Regions from separate parts of the Arthrobacter arabinosi genome, predicted to be linked through region 2. Evidence: riboswitches for the same ligand, from Rfam matches in the RefSeq annotation. Region 2 holds a riboswitch; each other region holds the start of a gene.
What was found. Region 2 has a riboswitch for S-adenosylmethionine ahead of ACX80P_RS10185 (ABC transporter substrate-binding protein). Riboswitches for the same ligand answer to the same signal wherever they lie in the genome.

Region 1 (4,636 bases), on a different contig from region 2:
GTCGTCGGACTACAGTGCGGCCTCGATGGCCTCCGCGACCGGCGTCTCACCGCTGTTGAACTGGATGGTCTTGTCCACCGTACCGAGGTTGCCGAGCACGACTGCGGCTACGAGAGCCACGTCCTCACGGGCCACCGAGTCCTGCTGCGGCTTCGCGGACACCTCGATCTTCCCGGTCCCGGGATCCGTGGTCAGGGACCCGGGCTGGAGGATGGTCCACGCGAGTTCCGTGTTCCGCAGGTACTCGTCAGCAGCAGCCTTCGACTCCGCATAGGAGAAGAAACCGTTGTCCTCCGGAACGCCATGGTCCTTGCGTGCACCGAGGTAGGACACCATCACGTATCGACCGACCGAGGCCTCCTGTGCCGCATCCATCGAACGGATGGCCGCATCGCGGTCCACCGCATACGTGGCTTCCGGGCTCGAGCCACCAGCGCCGGCAGACCATACGACCGCGTCATGACCACGGAAGACGTCGGCCATCTGCGCCACCGACAGCTCGGAGACGTCGGCGACGACGGGGGTCCCGCCGGCCTGCTCGACATCGCCCGCGTGGTCCTTGTTGCGGAAGATCGAACTGACCTGGTGACCCTGGCTGGTCAGGATCTTGGTGAGGTGCAGTGCTACTTTTCCGTGCCCACCGATGATGGCTACGCGTGACATGGGAACTCCTTCTGTCGTTTGACGTGTCGTCGGATGCCTTGTCTTCGACGCTAGTCCTCGCACCGTCGAGCTGGCCACCTTCGTGCAGGTGTTCCGCCGCCAGCGGAGGCCTATTCCCGCGTACCGTCATCGATGGTCACCGCACGCCACGCGCGCTCCCCCAACGACTCGAGAACCGGACAGCCGCACCCTACGGGCGGACGGGCTGGAGCCGATACTGCGCACCGCGGTGCTCGTCGGGCAGCTTGTCACCCTTGCCGAACAGCTTCTGGCGCAGTGTGCCCTCCGTGTACTCCGTCGGATACGCACCCCGCTTCTGCAGTTCCGGCACGACGAACTCGATGACGTCCTCGAAGGTCCCCGGCGTGATCGCGTAGGCCAGGTTGAAACCGTCAATATCGGTCTCCTCGACCCACGCCTGGAGCTCATCGGCGACCTGCGCACCGGAGCCGACGATGCGCGGGCCGAGCCCACCGATACCCGCAGACTCGGCGATGTCCCGCACAGTCCACGGCGACCCGTCGTCGTTCACCTTCTGGAAGTTCGCGACAGCGGACTGGATGGCATTGGACTTCACGTTGCCGAGCGGTTCATCCGGATCGTAGGCGGAAAGATCCACGCCGAGCCACCCCGAGACGAGCACGAGGGCTCCCTCGTAGCTGACGTACTGCTGGTAATCGGCGTGCTTCGCCTGGGCCTTCTCCTCCGTCTCGTCCGTGATGACGGTGAGCAGCGTGTAGATCCGCACCGAGTAGCGATCCCGACCCTCGGCCTCCACCGCATCGCGGATCTTCTGGACGACGTCCTTCAGCCTCTCCTTTGTGGGTGCAGCGACGAACACCGCCTCGGCGTTGCCGGCCGCGAAAGCGATGCCACGGGAGGACGCTCCGGCCTGGTAGATGACCGGCGTCCGCTGGGGCGAGGGCTCACTGAGGTGGATCCCCGGGACCGTGAAGTACGTTCCGTCGTGGTCGATGTCGTGGACCTTGGCCGGGTCGGTGAAGACACCGGTCTCGCGGTCGCGGACCACGGCATCGTCCTCCCACGACCCTTCGAGCAGCTTGTAGAGGACCTCGAGGTACTCGTCCGCGTGGTCGTACCGGGCATCGTGCTCGAGCTGGTCCTCGTTGCCCATGTTCCGTGCCGCAGAGGGCAGGTAGCCCGTGACCACGTTCCAGCCGACACGTCCCCCGGTGAGGTGGTCCAGCGTGGAGAGCCTCCGCGCGAAGGGGTAGGGGTGCTCGTACGCGGTGCCCGCGGTGACACCGAACCCGAGGTGTTCGGTGACGAGCGCCATCGCGGAGACGAGCAGGAACGGGTCATTGACCGGCGTCTGCGTGCCCTGCCTCAACGTGGCCTCGTTGGACCCGCCGTAGACGTCATAGGTGCCGAGGACGTCGGCGATGAAGATGCCGTCGAAGAGGCCCTTCTCGAGGGTCCTCGCGAGGTCGGCCCAGTAACTCAGGTCCTTGTAGCGCCACGACTGGTCGTCCGGGTGACGCCAGAGCCCCGGCGACTGGTGGCCCACGCAGTTCATGTCGAAGGCATTGAAACGGATACGGCGCGGTGGTGTGGGCATGCGGAGTCCTCATGTCGGGGCACCACCGAGGCGGAAGCGCCATACTTGCCCGCACTGCCTGTGCCGGGCCGAATCCTCACCTGGGGCACCCCGCTACAGCGAGAGGGTTGCCGTCCAACGAACCAGGGTTTTGCGTTGGAGCTCTTGATTCTGGTGTCGAGCGTAGGTGCACGGGTGCGCCGTCGTCCACCTGCCAGCGTCATCGCGCGTCACGCACCAGACGTCCCGCGGTGCCCGGGATGGCCCGACGACGGCGGCAGGCACCCGCCGACGAAGAGACCGGAAAAGTGCAAAGAAAGTATTGCAAACACTTCTTTGTAAGTGCACGCTGGTCGCATGGAAGAGACCATGGGCACAGCAGGACACGCTTCCGATGACGGCAACCGCGTCCTCGACGGGGAAGCACTCAAGGCCCTCACGCATCCCCTCAGGGTCCAGCTACTGGAGGTCCTGTCCAGCTACGGTCCGCAGACCGCGTGCAGCATCGCCAAGCGGGTCGGCGAATCGAGCGGGGCGACGAGCTACCACCTGAGGCAGCTGGCCCGTTACGGGCTCGTCCGCGAGGTGGAGAATCGCGGTACCGCCCGCGAGCGCTGGTGGGAACGCCCCCGCGGGTCACTGACGCTCAGCACCCCCGAACTGGAACAGGACCCCACCACCCGGGAAGCGACCCGGCAGGTGAACCGCCGGTTCGAACGCGGCCGGGCTGAGGCGCTCGCGACCTTCATGGCCAGTGGCTGCGAGGCCGTCCCGTCGGAATGGGCGGACGCCGCCATGATCGCGACGATGAACGCCCACCTGACAGCGGACCAGCTCGCAGCGCTCACCCATGAGCTGAGCGGGATCCTGCGCGAGAGGCTCGACGCCTACCGCGCCGAGCCGGGCACCCCGGGCACCCGGCCCGTCCAGCTGCACTTCAACGCATTCCCCCTCATCGACACCCAGGAGACGTCATGACCAGCGCAACCCTTCACGCCGGATACCCGGCACTCACGGCACCATCCCACGCAGGACTCGCGTCGCGGACACTCTTCCGCCTCGGCACCGCGTTCATCGCGGCAAGCTCATCCCTCGCCTCCGCGGAGGGCTCCGACGTCGAGCTCTTCCGCCGCCACCTCGAGCGACGGACGGACCTGCGAGCCCTCGCCCACAGCGGGATCCATCTCCTCTAGGCACCCCTCCCCCGGCCACAGCGTCTCACCTACCGCAGGTAGGACGCCCCGTTGACGTCCACCACGGTGCCGCTGACCCAGAGCGGAGCATCGGTGGCGAGCCAGGCGACGGTCTGCGCCACCTCCTCCGGCGTCGCGACGCGGTTGAACGGGCTCTGCGCCCGCACCGCGTCGCCCTTCGGACCGTCGAGCACGGTCCTGCCCATGTCGGTCTCGACGAACCCCGGCGCGACGGCGGCGGTCAGGATCCCGTGGGGCGCGAGCGCCACGGCGAGGGACTGGGTCATCGCGTGCAGCGCAGCCTTGCTCGCGCCGTACGCAGGGGTGACGGGCTCTCCGCGATAGGCACCGCGTGATCCGACACTGACCAGCCGACCGCCTTCCGGGCCCGCCGGCCGGTCCAGCAAATGCCGTGCGACGAGCCACGCCAGGTTGGCAGGGCCGAGGAGATTGACGTCGAGCGTGCTGCGCCACGCCGCCTGCCAGTCGTCGAAGGACACGGTGTCGATGGGATGCGCCTCGAAGATGCCGGCGTTGTTCACCAGGACGTCGAGCCCGCCCAGCGCGCCGACGGCCTCGTCGACGATGCGCCTGCAGGCGTCGGGGTCGCCGACGTCGCCGACGACCACCGCGTGCCCGTCGCCCGGAAGCGCGTCCCGGACGGCGGTGGCGGCGCGCCCGTCCCGGCCGGCATGGACGGCGATACGGTGCCCGCGTCCCGCCAGGTCATGGGCGATGGCTGCGCCGATGCCCCTGCTCGCACCGGTCACCAGGATGTTGGGAGTCATGGCTCCGACCGTACCTGCTGAACCGCCCAGCAGCGGTAAGGATCGATCGGAGCGCCGCGACCCGACGACCCGATACGGAAAACGGGCTGCCTCCATCCCGGACAGGCACGTTGACCCGGACCGGAGCGGATGCGAGGGTGGGCGGATGAGCACCGACACCACAGGAGTCCGGATCAGCAACGACGACACCCAGAGCCGCTATGTGGCAACCCTCGACGGCAGCGCCGTCGGGACCGCCGCCTACGAACGGTCCGGTGACTCGATCACCTTCACCCACACGGTCGTGGATCCGGACGTCGAGGGTCACGGCGTCGGCAGCACCCTCATCCGATATGCGCTCGACGACGCCCGCGCACGGCATCTCGCGGTCGTCCCGCAGTGCGCATTCGTGGCGGCCTTCATCGAGGACCACCCGGACTACCAGGACCTGACCG
Region 2 (4,636 bases):
GGTTGTCGATGAAGTTGACCAGGTGCGTGAGCGGGATGGTCAGGCACAGGTAGAGCACGCCGGCGGCGATGAGCGGTGACAGGTTGCCGGTGTTGCTCGCGGCGTCGTTACCCACCCGGAAGAGCTCGCGCTCACTGGCCACGAGGCCGATGAAGTAGATGAGCGAGGACTCCTTGATGAGCGAGATGAACTGGTTCACCAGGGCGGGCAGCACGCGCCGCACGCCCTGGGGGATCACGACGAGCTGCATCGAGGAGCTGTAGCTGAAGCCCAGGGCCCGCGACGCCTCCAGCTGGCCCTTCTCCACGCTCTGGATCCCCGAGCGGAAGATCTCGCCGATGTACGCGGAGGCGATCAGCGACAGGGCGAGGATGCCCAGCGGGTACGGGCTGGTGCTGCCCGTGACCTGCCGGAAGATCGGTCCGAGCCCGAGGCCGATGAGCAGGATGATCACGACGGCGGGCAGGCCCCGGAAGATGTCCGTGTAGATGCGCGCGATCCACCGCAGCACACGGTTGCGGGAGATCCCCATGACGGCGAGGATCATCCCGGCGATCGTGCCGATGATCCCCGACACCAGGGCGAGCATGAGCGTATTGGGCAGTCCGACGGTCAGGAGGTCCGGCAGGACCGCCGCCATCGCCTCCCAGTCGAAGAAGGTCTTCCCGAGCTGTTCGAGGGCATCCATGCAGGAACCGCTACTTTACTTCCACGGCTTTGCTGCCGGGCTTCCAGTCGGAGGGCATCTCGCGGTCCGGGTACCACTCCTTGGTCAGTTCGCTCCACGTGCCGTCGGCGATCACGGCGTCGAGGCCCGCGTTGAGGGCGTCGATGAGCGGCTGGTTGTCGCTGTTCACGGCGTACGCGGTGAAGTTCTCCGTGTTGATGATGGTCTCTGCGATCGTGGTGTCGTCGCCGTCCTTCACCTGTCCCGTGGCCTGCTGCGACGGGGCCACCCAGGCGTCCACCTGGCCGTTCTTCACGTTCGCGTAGACGGTGTTGTAGTCGGGGAAGCGCACGGGCTCGAGGCCGAGGGTGTTGGAGACGTAGTCGTCCTGCACGGTGCCCTGGACGACGCCGATGCGGGTGCCCTCCGAGAGGGAGTCGAAGCCCGTGACCGAGGAGCCGTTCTTCGTGACGACGGCCATGTAGCCGAAGTCGTAGCCGTTGCTGAAGCCGACGTTCTCGCGGCGCTCGGCGGTGGTGGAGATCGAGGAGGATCCGACGTCGAACTGCTTGTTCTGCACCTGGGCGAGGAGCGCCGAGAAGTCCGTCGACGCGAATTCGACCTCGAGGCCCAGTTCGTCGCCGATGGCGCGGAGCAGCTCGTTGTCGTAGCCGGTGAAGACGCCGTCCTTGAGGAAGATGTTCGGCGGGGCGTCGGAGAGCGTGCCGACGCGCAGGGTGCCGTCGGAGATGAGGCCGAGCTTCGACGTGTCGATCTCGTCGACCGGGGTCGTGGAGTCGGTCGTGTACTGGTCGAGCGACTGCTGGTCGCTTCCGGCCAGCGCGTCGGTGGTCTCGGCGGGCTCGCTGCTGCCGCTGCCGCAGGAGACGGTCAGGGCGAGGAGGGGGACGGCGAGGGCCGCGAGGGCCTTGCGGGAGAGGTTCATGGTGTCCTTCGGGAATGCTGGCCCCGGGTGGGGGCGCGGGAACGGGTGGTGCCGGGGACCGGATCACGGCGAGGAGGATGCTGGGCTGCTGGGTGACACGCTCACTGTTCTGGGCTGTGCGCAGGCGCGGTCGCCGTCACCGGGAGGGTTCGGGGGCCGCACGACGCCGTACTTGCCAACCGGGGGACTTGTCCCGGCGGCCGAATCTTCACCTGGAGCACCCCACTACGGGAGAGGGTTGCTGTCCAGCCGGCCAGGGCCGAGGGCTGGAACTCTTGATTGCAGGCAAAACGCTAGGGCAGCACGGAGCGCCGGGTCAAAACGAGAAGGGCCGAAATGCGACACGTGACGTAGCACAGGGGCGTTCGAGGGCCCTTGTGTGGCGGAGATTACACGAAACGGTCCACGAGGTCCGTGAGTTCCGCGGTCAGGGCGCTCGAGGTGCGGAGTTCCTGGCCGTCCAGGGAGAGCACCGGCGCGAGGAGCCGGATGCTCGAGATCAGCCATACGGCGTCGGCGTCGAGCAGGTGGTGCGGTTCCAGCGGCCCGTAGCCGAGCTCCCACCCCTGCTCCTTCGCGGCGGCGAACAACGCGCTCTGGGAGGTGCCCGGAAGGATGCCGCTCTCGAGCTGCGGCGTGAGGAGGGTCTTCCGGCCGTCGCGGTCGTGGGCGAGGAGCACCGTCGACGTCGGGCCCTCCAGGACCTTGCCGTCGGAGGAGGTGAAGATGACGTCGTCGGCGCCGTGCGCCTTCGCGTATCGGACGGCGGCCATGTTGACGGCGTAGGAGAGGGTTTTGGCGCCCATCAGCAGCCACGGCGCGCGCTGGGCGACGGTGCTGTCGTAGCCGCGCTCGAGGAAGAGGACCTTCAGGCCCGTCTCGCGCTGCCGGAGGGTGGCGTCCGGGACGCGCGACACCTGCACCCAGGCCGTGGCCCGCCCGGCGCCCTCGACACCGCGCGTGGCGATCAGCTTCACGACGGCGTGTCCCTGGTCCGGTTCCGCCGCCGCGAACTCGCGCAGGCCCGTGCGGATCGCGCGGCTCCAGGCGTCGGCGGCCGGCACGGTGAGATCCAGGGCGGCGGCCGACGACGCCAGGCGGGCCAGATGCGCCTGCTCCTTGCGGGGGGAGCCGTCGACGGCGAGCAGGGACTCGAAGATGCCGTCCCCGCGGGTGGCGCCGAGATCGGTGGCCATCAGCTGCGGCCGCGACGCGTCGACGACCTCGCCGTCGTCGTGGGCCGGGTCCAGGAACACGAGAACTGTCATGGGCCACAGCGTATCCGCTCGGCACCGACCGGGGAGGCGGAGACAGGAAGGCCGGGCCGCAGGGATGCGGCCCGGCCCAGGGTCGGGATCGGTTACTTCCGATCGTTGTCCTGTGCATGATCCTTGGCCGTGTCGGCCATTCCACCACTGTCCGCCATACAGTCCTCTTCCAGCCGAACCGGTCCGCGGTCCGCCGTGGGCTGCCGCAGTCTGACCCGTTCATCGTCCACCCGACGGGAGGGCCCCGGTACCGGCAGGATCCGCTTGACATCCGCCCTCGGGGAGGATCGGCCCCGGACGCGTGTCCCGTGCAGGGTCATCGGGGAGAGGCAGTCATGGTCCGCCCCCACCGCCCACCAGCCCTGCGGCCGGTCATCGGTGCCGTCCCGGCGCCGCGGCCGGGGCATCGGAGGGGAAGTCGGACCCCAGGGCGGACAGGACACCGCGCGCCTTCGTCCGCACCTCGGCCCATTCCTCGTTCGGGTCCGAGTCGGCGGTGATCGCCCCGCCGACGCCCAGCGTGAGGCGCGTGGCGTCGCCGTCGTCCGCCAGCACGAGCGTGCGGATGACGACGGCGAGATCCGTGGCGCCGGTCAGGCTGAAGTACCCGGCGGCGCCCGAGTAGGGGCCGCGAGGACCCTGCTCCAGGCGGTCCAGGATGCCCATGGTGCTGATCTTCGGCGCACCCGTCATGGAGCCGGCCGGGAAGGCGGATGCGACCACCCCGGCGCGCGCAGTGCCGGGGCGCAGGCGGGCGTCGATGCTGCTCACCATCTGGTGGACGGTGGCGTAGGACTCGATGTCGCACAGCCGGCTCACGGTGACCGAGCCCGGGACCGCGTGGTGCGAGAGGTCGTTGCGGAGCAGGTCGACGATCATGATGTTCTCCGCGCGGTCCTTCGCCGAGCCCCGGAGGTCCTCGAGCAGGGCGGCGTCCTCCGCCGGGTCCGCGGACCGCCCGCGCGTGCCCTTGATCGGTTCGGCCCGCATGCGGCCGTCCTGCGTGAGCCTGAGGAAGCGTTCGGGGGAGGTGCTGGCGACCGCGAAGCCCGGGAAGCGGAGGTAGTGCGCGAAGGGCGCCGGGCTCGCGGCGCGCAGGCGGAGGTAGGTCGCCAGCGGATCGAGGCGCTCGACCCGCGACGAGAGCGACGTCGTCAGGCAGACCTCGTAGGTGTTGCCGTCGGCGATCTCGGCCTGCGCGCGCCGGGTCTTCCCGAGGTACTCCTCGCGGGAATCCCGGGCGGTGAAGCGGGGCGCCGGGGGCGGGGCCGACGGCGGGACGGGCGCCGGGGCCGCGACGGCCCGGCGCGCCTCCGCCAGCCAGGCCTCACGGTCCGGGTCGCGCCGGCCATCCGCGAGCGTGAGCAGGAAGACGGCACTCTCCGCGTGGTCGACGACGACGGCTCGGCCCGCGAAGAGCAACGCGGCGTCGGGGAGGGCCCCGGCCGGGGTCGGCACGGCCGAGCCTCCCGTCTCCCGCTTGAGCTCGTAGCCGAGGTAGCCCAGCCACCCCAGCGCGAAGCCGCAGTCGAAGCCCTCCGGGGTGCGGACCGCCCGGCGGCCCCAGACGTCGTCGAGCCAGCGGAAGAAGGGCTCGCGGATGCGCGTGGTGACCGGGCCGGCGGTGATCTCCGTGGTGCCGTCCCGGTGGAGGGCCTGCTGCCCGAAGACGCCCGACGCGTCCGCCAGGATGCTGAAGCGATTCCGCCCGTCCGGCAGGGGCGTCGCGGTCGCGGCATCGGAGCTGTCCAGCCA
Region 3 (4,636 bases), on a different contig from region 2:
AGACGCCGAAGTCGCCCGTGACGAGGTCGCCGAGATAGGAGAGGTACTGGACGGGGACGGGCTGGTCGAGCCCGTACTCGGCGCGGACCGCCGCGACCGTGTCCGCGGACGGCGAGGAGCCCGCACCGCCGAGGATCGCCGTGATCGGATCGCCCGGAGTCAGGCGCAGGACGAAGAACGTGAGGGTCACCGCCGCCCAGAGGACGAACAGGCTACCGGCCGCCCGCCTCGCGATGACCTTTCCGGCGGTACCGGCGGTCGCCGTCGTGCGGGGTGCTGCAGTGAGGGAATCGAGGGACTGGGTGCTCATTCGGAATCCACCGTCGTGACGTCGTAGAGGTAGGGGAGGGACAGGCTCGGCTCGAGGGCGAGGTTCCGGTAGCGGTCGCTCCGGAGTGCCACCTGGCTGGCCTGGTTGTAGAGGGGCAGCTGCAGGGCGTTGTCGCTCACGATCTGCTGCGCCCGGTAGTACAGGTCCGCGCGTTGCGTGGGATCGTCCGTGGCGAGGGCGTCGTTGAGGATGCCGTCCAGCTCCGGGTTGCGGAAGCCCGATCCGTTGGGTACGAAGCCCGCTGATTCCGTGTACTCGGAGGAGAACACGATCCGCAGGACGTCGGCCGTGTTGGTGTTCCAGTAGTCGGCACGGAGGTCGTAGTCGAAGGTGTTGCCGAGTTCGCTGACGGTCGCGCCGTCCCCGTTCTCGATGAGTACCTCGAACCCGGCCTTCTTCGCCGTCGCCTGGATCTGCGTGACGAGGGCCTGATGCGCGGCGGGCCACGCGCCGGGTGTGTAGGGGAAGTGGACGGTCAGGCGCTCGCCGTTCTTCACGCGGTAGCCTTCGTCGTCGCGCTCCGTCCAGCCGGCCTCGTCGAGCAGGCGCGAGGCCTCCTCCGGGTCGGGATCGTAGACGTGCTCGAAGTCGGGGGAGTAGAAGCCGGTGGCGGAGCTCAGCGGCCCGCCGGCCCGCGTCACGGTGCCGAAGTAGACGCTGGTGATGCCGGCGTCGACGTACGCGCTGCGCAGGAACGCCTTGCGGACGTCGATGTCGTCGAACGGTGCACGCGTCGTGTTGAGGATCAGGTTGGTCGGATTGCCCGGCCTGTCCTGCAGGATCAGCTCGACGTTCGGGTCCGCCCCGGCCTCGTCGACATGGACGGACGGCATGAGGTCCAGGGCATCGACCTGACCGGCCCGCAGGAGTCCGTAGCGCGTGGAGTCCTCCGGGACGATCCTCCATTCGATCTTCTCGATGTGCGCGGGACCCTCGTGCTGCGCGTACGGCGGGGCCGAGTTGTAGTCCTCGTTCCGGACCAGGCTGACCCTGGACTGGGGTACGTAGTCCACGATCCTGTAGGGTCCGGTCCCCACGGGAGCGTTGCAGTTCTCGGCCTGGGGGCGCTCGAGCGCCGCCGGTGATTCTATGCCGAGGAACGGCTGCGCGAGCACCTCGAGGAACGCCGCGTACGGGCGGTTGAGGGTGACGACGGCCGTGGTCTCGTCCACGACCTCCGTGCCCACGTACGGCGTGAGGTAGCCGCCGGCCGTCCCGGACTGCGTGTCGGGATCGATCATGTGGTCGAGGTTGGCCTTGACCGCCTCCGCGGTGAGCTTGGTGCCGTCGGTGAACCAGACGTCGTCGCGCATGGTGAAGGTGTAGGTGAGGCCGTCCTCGGAGACCGACCAGTCCGCGGCCAGCCATGGGTGGATGGCGCCCTCGCTGTCCTGGGAGACCAGTGAGTCGAGGTAGTTCGCCGCGATGGATGCCTGTGGCATGTCGCCGTTGACGTGGGGGTCCAGGCAGGAGATGTCCTTGCCCGTGGCGAACACGAAGGTGTCGTCCTCGCCGGCGGCCGCTGACCCCCCGCAGCCGCTCGTGGTGAGGACCAGTCCCGCCGCCGCGGCGAGCAGGGCGATGCTGCGGGGTGCGGAGGGGTGGGGTGCAGGCGGGCGGGGGGATCGGCGGGTGGGCCGGGGAGTGGCGGTGCTGGGACTTGCTGTTCTCACGCGGTGCTCCTGAATCATCGCCCGATGGAGGGCTGATACAGGTCGCCGGCAGGCGCCCCGGGCATGCAGGAGCACGGAGGGACAGACCAACGAAAGCGAGTAGCTTCTCCATCGGTCCTGGCAGTAGCACCGTTCCCCGTTGCTACACGGGGAGGGTTGCTGCGGCGTCGTCGATCCAGGTCTCTCGGCCGCTCGGGATGGTTATGGGTCCAGCTAAGCGCACGGGACGGCGGGGACGCCAGAGGCCCCCGTCACAATCGGTCACGCAGCGTTACGGGAGGAGGCACAGGGCCACACCGCGCCGCCGTGATCCGCGCCAGAGCGCCGTCGAGCGGCTTACAGTCCGTCGGCCGCGTGGAAGGTGCGCAGCGCCTCGACGACGAGCCTGTGGTCCTCGAGCTGCGGAAGGCCGGAGACGGTCACGGTGGCAACGGGGCCGACGTCCTTGATGTACAGGGGGAACGAGCCGCCATGCGCTGCGTAGATCGTCGTGTCGAACAGGGGATCGTCCTCCACGCGCCCTCCGTTCCGCCGCCCGCGGAGGCCGACGAGCAGGGAGGGAACGAGATAGCGTTCGGCCGTGAGGCTCTTGGCGTCGAGCCAGTAGTCGTTGTCGGGCGTGGTGCCGTCGAGCGCGGCACGGAACAGGATGTGGTCCGGCCGCCGGATGCAGACCGCGATCGGCAGGTTGCGTCCTACCCCGAGCTGGACGAGCAACTGCCCCAGGGCGACGGCGTCGTCGTTCGTGAAGCGGGTGAACTGGAGTTCGGCGACTTCCCTCTCGACCGTCTCGATCAGCGCTTCGAGCGCCTCGGCAGACTGGTTGCTGCCGCCGTCGGGATCGAACGACTGGACGGCAGAAGGGAGGGCGTCATTGCTCATCTCCCTAATTTACGTGGTTCACGGGACGTGGCGGGTTTTTCCTCGGTCGGCGAGCAATTTTTCCGGGGATGCGGTGCGGGTACCACGTGTGCCAGTCACCCTGGTCGACGTCAGAGTCCGGGTGCGCAGGGACCCGTGCCGAGAAGCGCGAGACCGGCGAGATCGCCCTCCCCGAAGGAGAGCTGTCCGACGTTCTCCGCATACATCAGCTGACCGGGGTCATCCACATGATCGAGCCCGACGACGTGCGCGAGCTCATGCATGATCGTCGCCCGCAGGTACGCGCGCCCGTCCGGGTAACCGAGGGAGGTGGCCGCGTCGGTCGTGTCGAGCTGCACCTGCCCGCCCACGTACACCAGCGGTTGCCCGGGTGCCTGGGCGTAGTCGCTGCCGCCCAGCCCGGCGACGTCCCCGGCCAGGCCCGGGATCTCCGCCTCACTGGTCCAGGTGAAGAGCACCGGCACCCACGCCTTCCCGTACAGCTCCGGCTGGTAGAGGTCGCGCTCCTCGCTGGGCGCCTCCGTCGTCGTGCCGTCGTCGACGAACCGCAGGCCCGTGGCGGCCGACACCGCCGCCACGGCCTCCTGTACCAGCCCCTCCGACCCGATCGGGGCGTTGTCCGGCCGGACGACGTAGTGCACGGGCCGGCACGGATCGTAGGCCACCCATGGCTGGTCCTCGACGGGCGAGTCCATCAGCGTGAACGCCGTCGACGCCGGTGCGGGTGGGGGCGTCCCCAGCGGAATGTCGCTGGCCTCGACTCCGCGCGGCGGGACGTCGGCGCCCGGCACGTAGGGCAGCGCGACCGGCAGGACGAAGCGGTCGAACAGCGGCGGCGTCGCGTACAGGGCTGCGATCAGGAGCAGGGCGGCCACCGTGCCGAAGCGCCGCTTCCGGCGCCTTCGACCGGGCGACGAGTGCTTCCGGGGCGGCCCGTACACCGGTGCGGCCCGCCAGGGTGGGGGGGCGGACGGCGTGCCGAGGGCGTCGTCGAGCGACCACTGCGGGATCCTGCCCGACGGCGACCGCCGGACGGCCTCCAGCCGTGCGTCGCGGCCCTCGTGGTACCACTCACGATCCATTGCCCCCATGCGCCCCGCGCTTCCCCCCGCCGACTGATGTCCGTCCCATCCTGCTGTGCTGTTGCCGCAGGATGGGGGGCGTGTCGCGAGTCCTTGGGGAAACCTGAGGGAAGACTGGGCTCGGCACGGTGCTGCAGCCGCGGCGTCGTGCCTGCCGTCGCGGGGCCAACGGCGCAACAGACGGCGTGTCGCAGGTCGACACGCGCTCCGACACGTCGAACCCGTGCACGACGGCGCGGGCCTCCCCGCAGCCGGGGAAGCCCAGGAAACGACGACGGCCCCGCCCAGGACGGAAGCCCCAGGAACGACGACGGCCCCACCCGCCAGCCGGAGGCAGCGGACGGGGCCGAACCTAGGAGACGGCAGCGCCCCTGCGGACGTCTCGTACTGCTGCCATGCCTTCACGCAGCACCCGATCGGCGAGCGGGGACGCGCCGGGCAGGATCCGGGCCACCCGCTCGACGATGCAGGAGGCCGCGCCCGTCCGCTCGGAGTGCTCGACCACCGCGTCCCACAGCTCACGGACGGTGTCGCACGCGCTCGTCCGTCCCGTGCTCCCCGCAACGATCCACCGTTCTCCGGTCACCCGGACGACGGGTGCGCCGGGCAGGCCGGCGGCGACGGCATTGACGAGCTGGGCGACGAGCAGCAGGTCCCGTGTCGTCCGG

Region 1: linked by a shared signal. The riboswitch ahead of ACX80P_RS07035 (LLM class flavin-dependent oxidoreductase) and the one ahead of ACX80P_RS10185 (ABC transporter substrate-binding protein) in region 2 are both predicted to bind S-adenosylmethionine.
Region 3: linked by a shared signal. The riboswitch ahead of ACX80P_RS07000 (ABC transporter substrate-binding protein) and the one ahead of ACX80P_RS10185 (ABC transporter substrate-binding protein) in region 2 are both predicted to bind S-adenosylmethionine.

What each region holds. Positions count from the first base shown of each region.
Region 1 covers NZ_JBTNDF010000002.1:618,281-622,916, forward strand. Annotated here, with positions in the region: gene ACX80P_RS07030 (SDR family oxidoreductase) at 10-663, opposite strand; gene ACX80P_RS07035 (LLM class flavin-dependent oxidoreductase) at 854-2,242, opposite strand; SAM riboswitch class IV at 2,279-2,392, opposite strand; gene ACX80P_RS07040 (helix-turn-helix domain-containing protein) at 2,579-3,199, shown strand; gene ACX80P_RS07045 (hypothetical protein) at 3,196-3,414, shown strand; gene ACX80P_RS07050 (SDR family NAD(P)-dependent oxidoreductase) at 3,444-4,202, opposite strand; gene ACX80P_RS07055 (GNAT family N-acetyltransferase) at 4,348-4,636, shown strand, end outside.
Region 2 covers NZ_JBTNDF010000003.1:480,873-485,508, reverse strand. Annotated here, with positions in the region: gene ACX80P_RS10190 (amino acid ABC transporter permease) at 1-688, opposite strand, end outside; gene ACX80P_RS10185 (ABC transporter substrate-binding protein) at 699-1,613, opposite strand; SAM riboswitch class IV at 1,777-1,894, opposite strand; gene ACX80P_RS10180 (aminodeoxychorismate lyase) at 2,003-2,881, opposite strand; gene pabB (aminodeoxychorismate synthase component I) at 3,254-4,636, opposite strand, start outside.
Region 3 covers NZ_JBTNDF010000002.1:606,715-611,350, reverse strand. Annotated here, with positions in the region: gene ACX80P_RS07005 (ABC transporter permease) at 1-310, opposite strand, end outside; gene ACX80P_RS07000 (ABC transporter substrate-binding protein) at 307-2,004, opposite strand; SAM riboswitch class I at 2,110-2,208, opposite strand; gene ACX80P_RS06995 (heme-degrading domain-containing protein) at 2,341-2,886, opposite strand; gene ACX80P_RS06990 (matrixin family metalloprotease) at 2,997-3,968, opposite strand; gene ACX80P_RS06985 (hypothetical protein) at 4,321-4,636, opposite strand, start outside.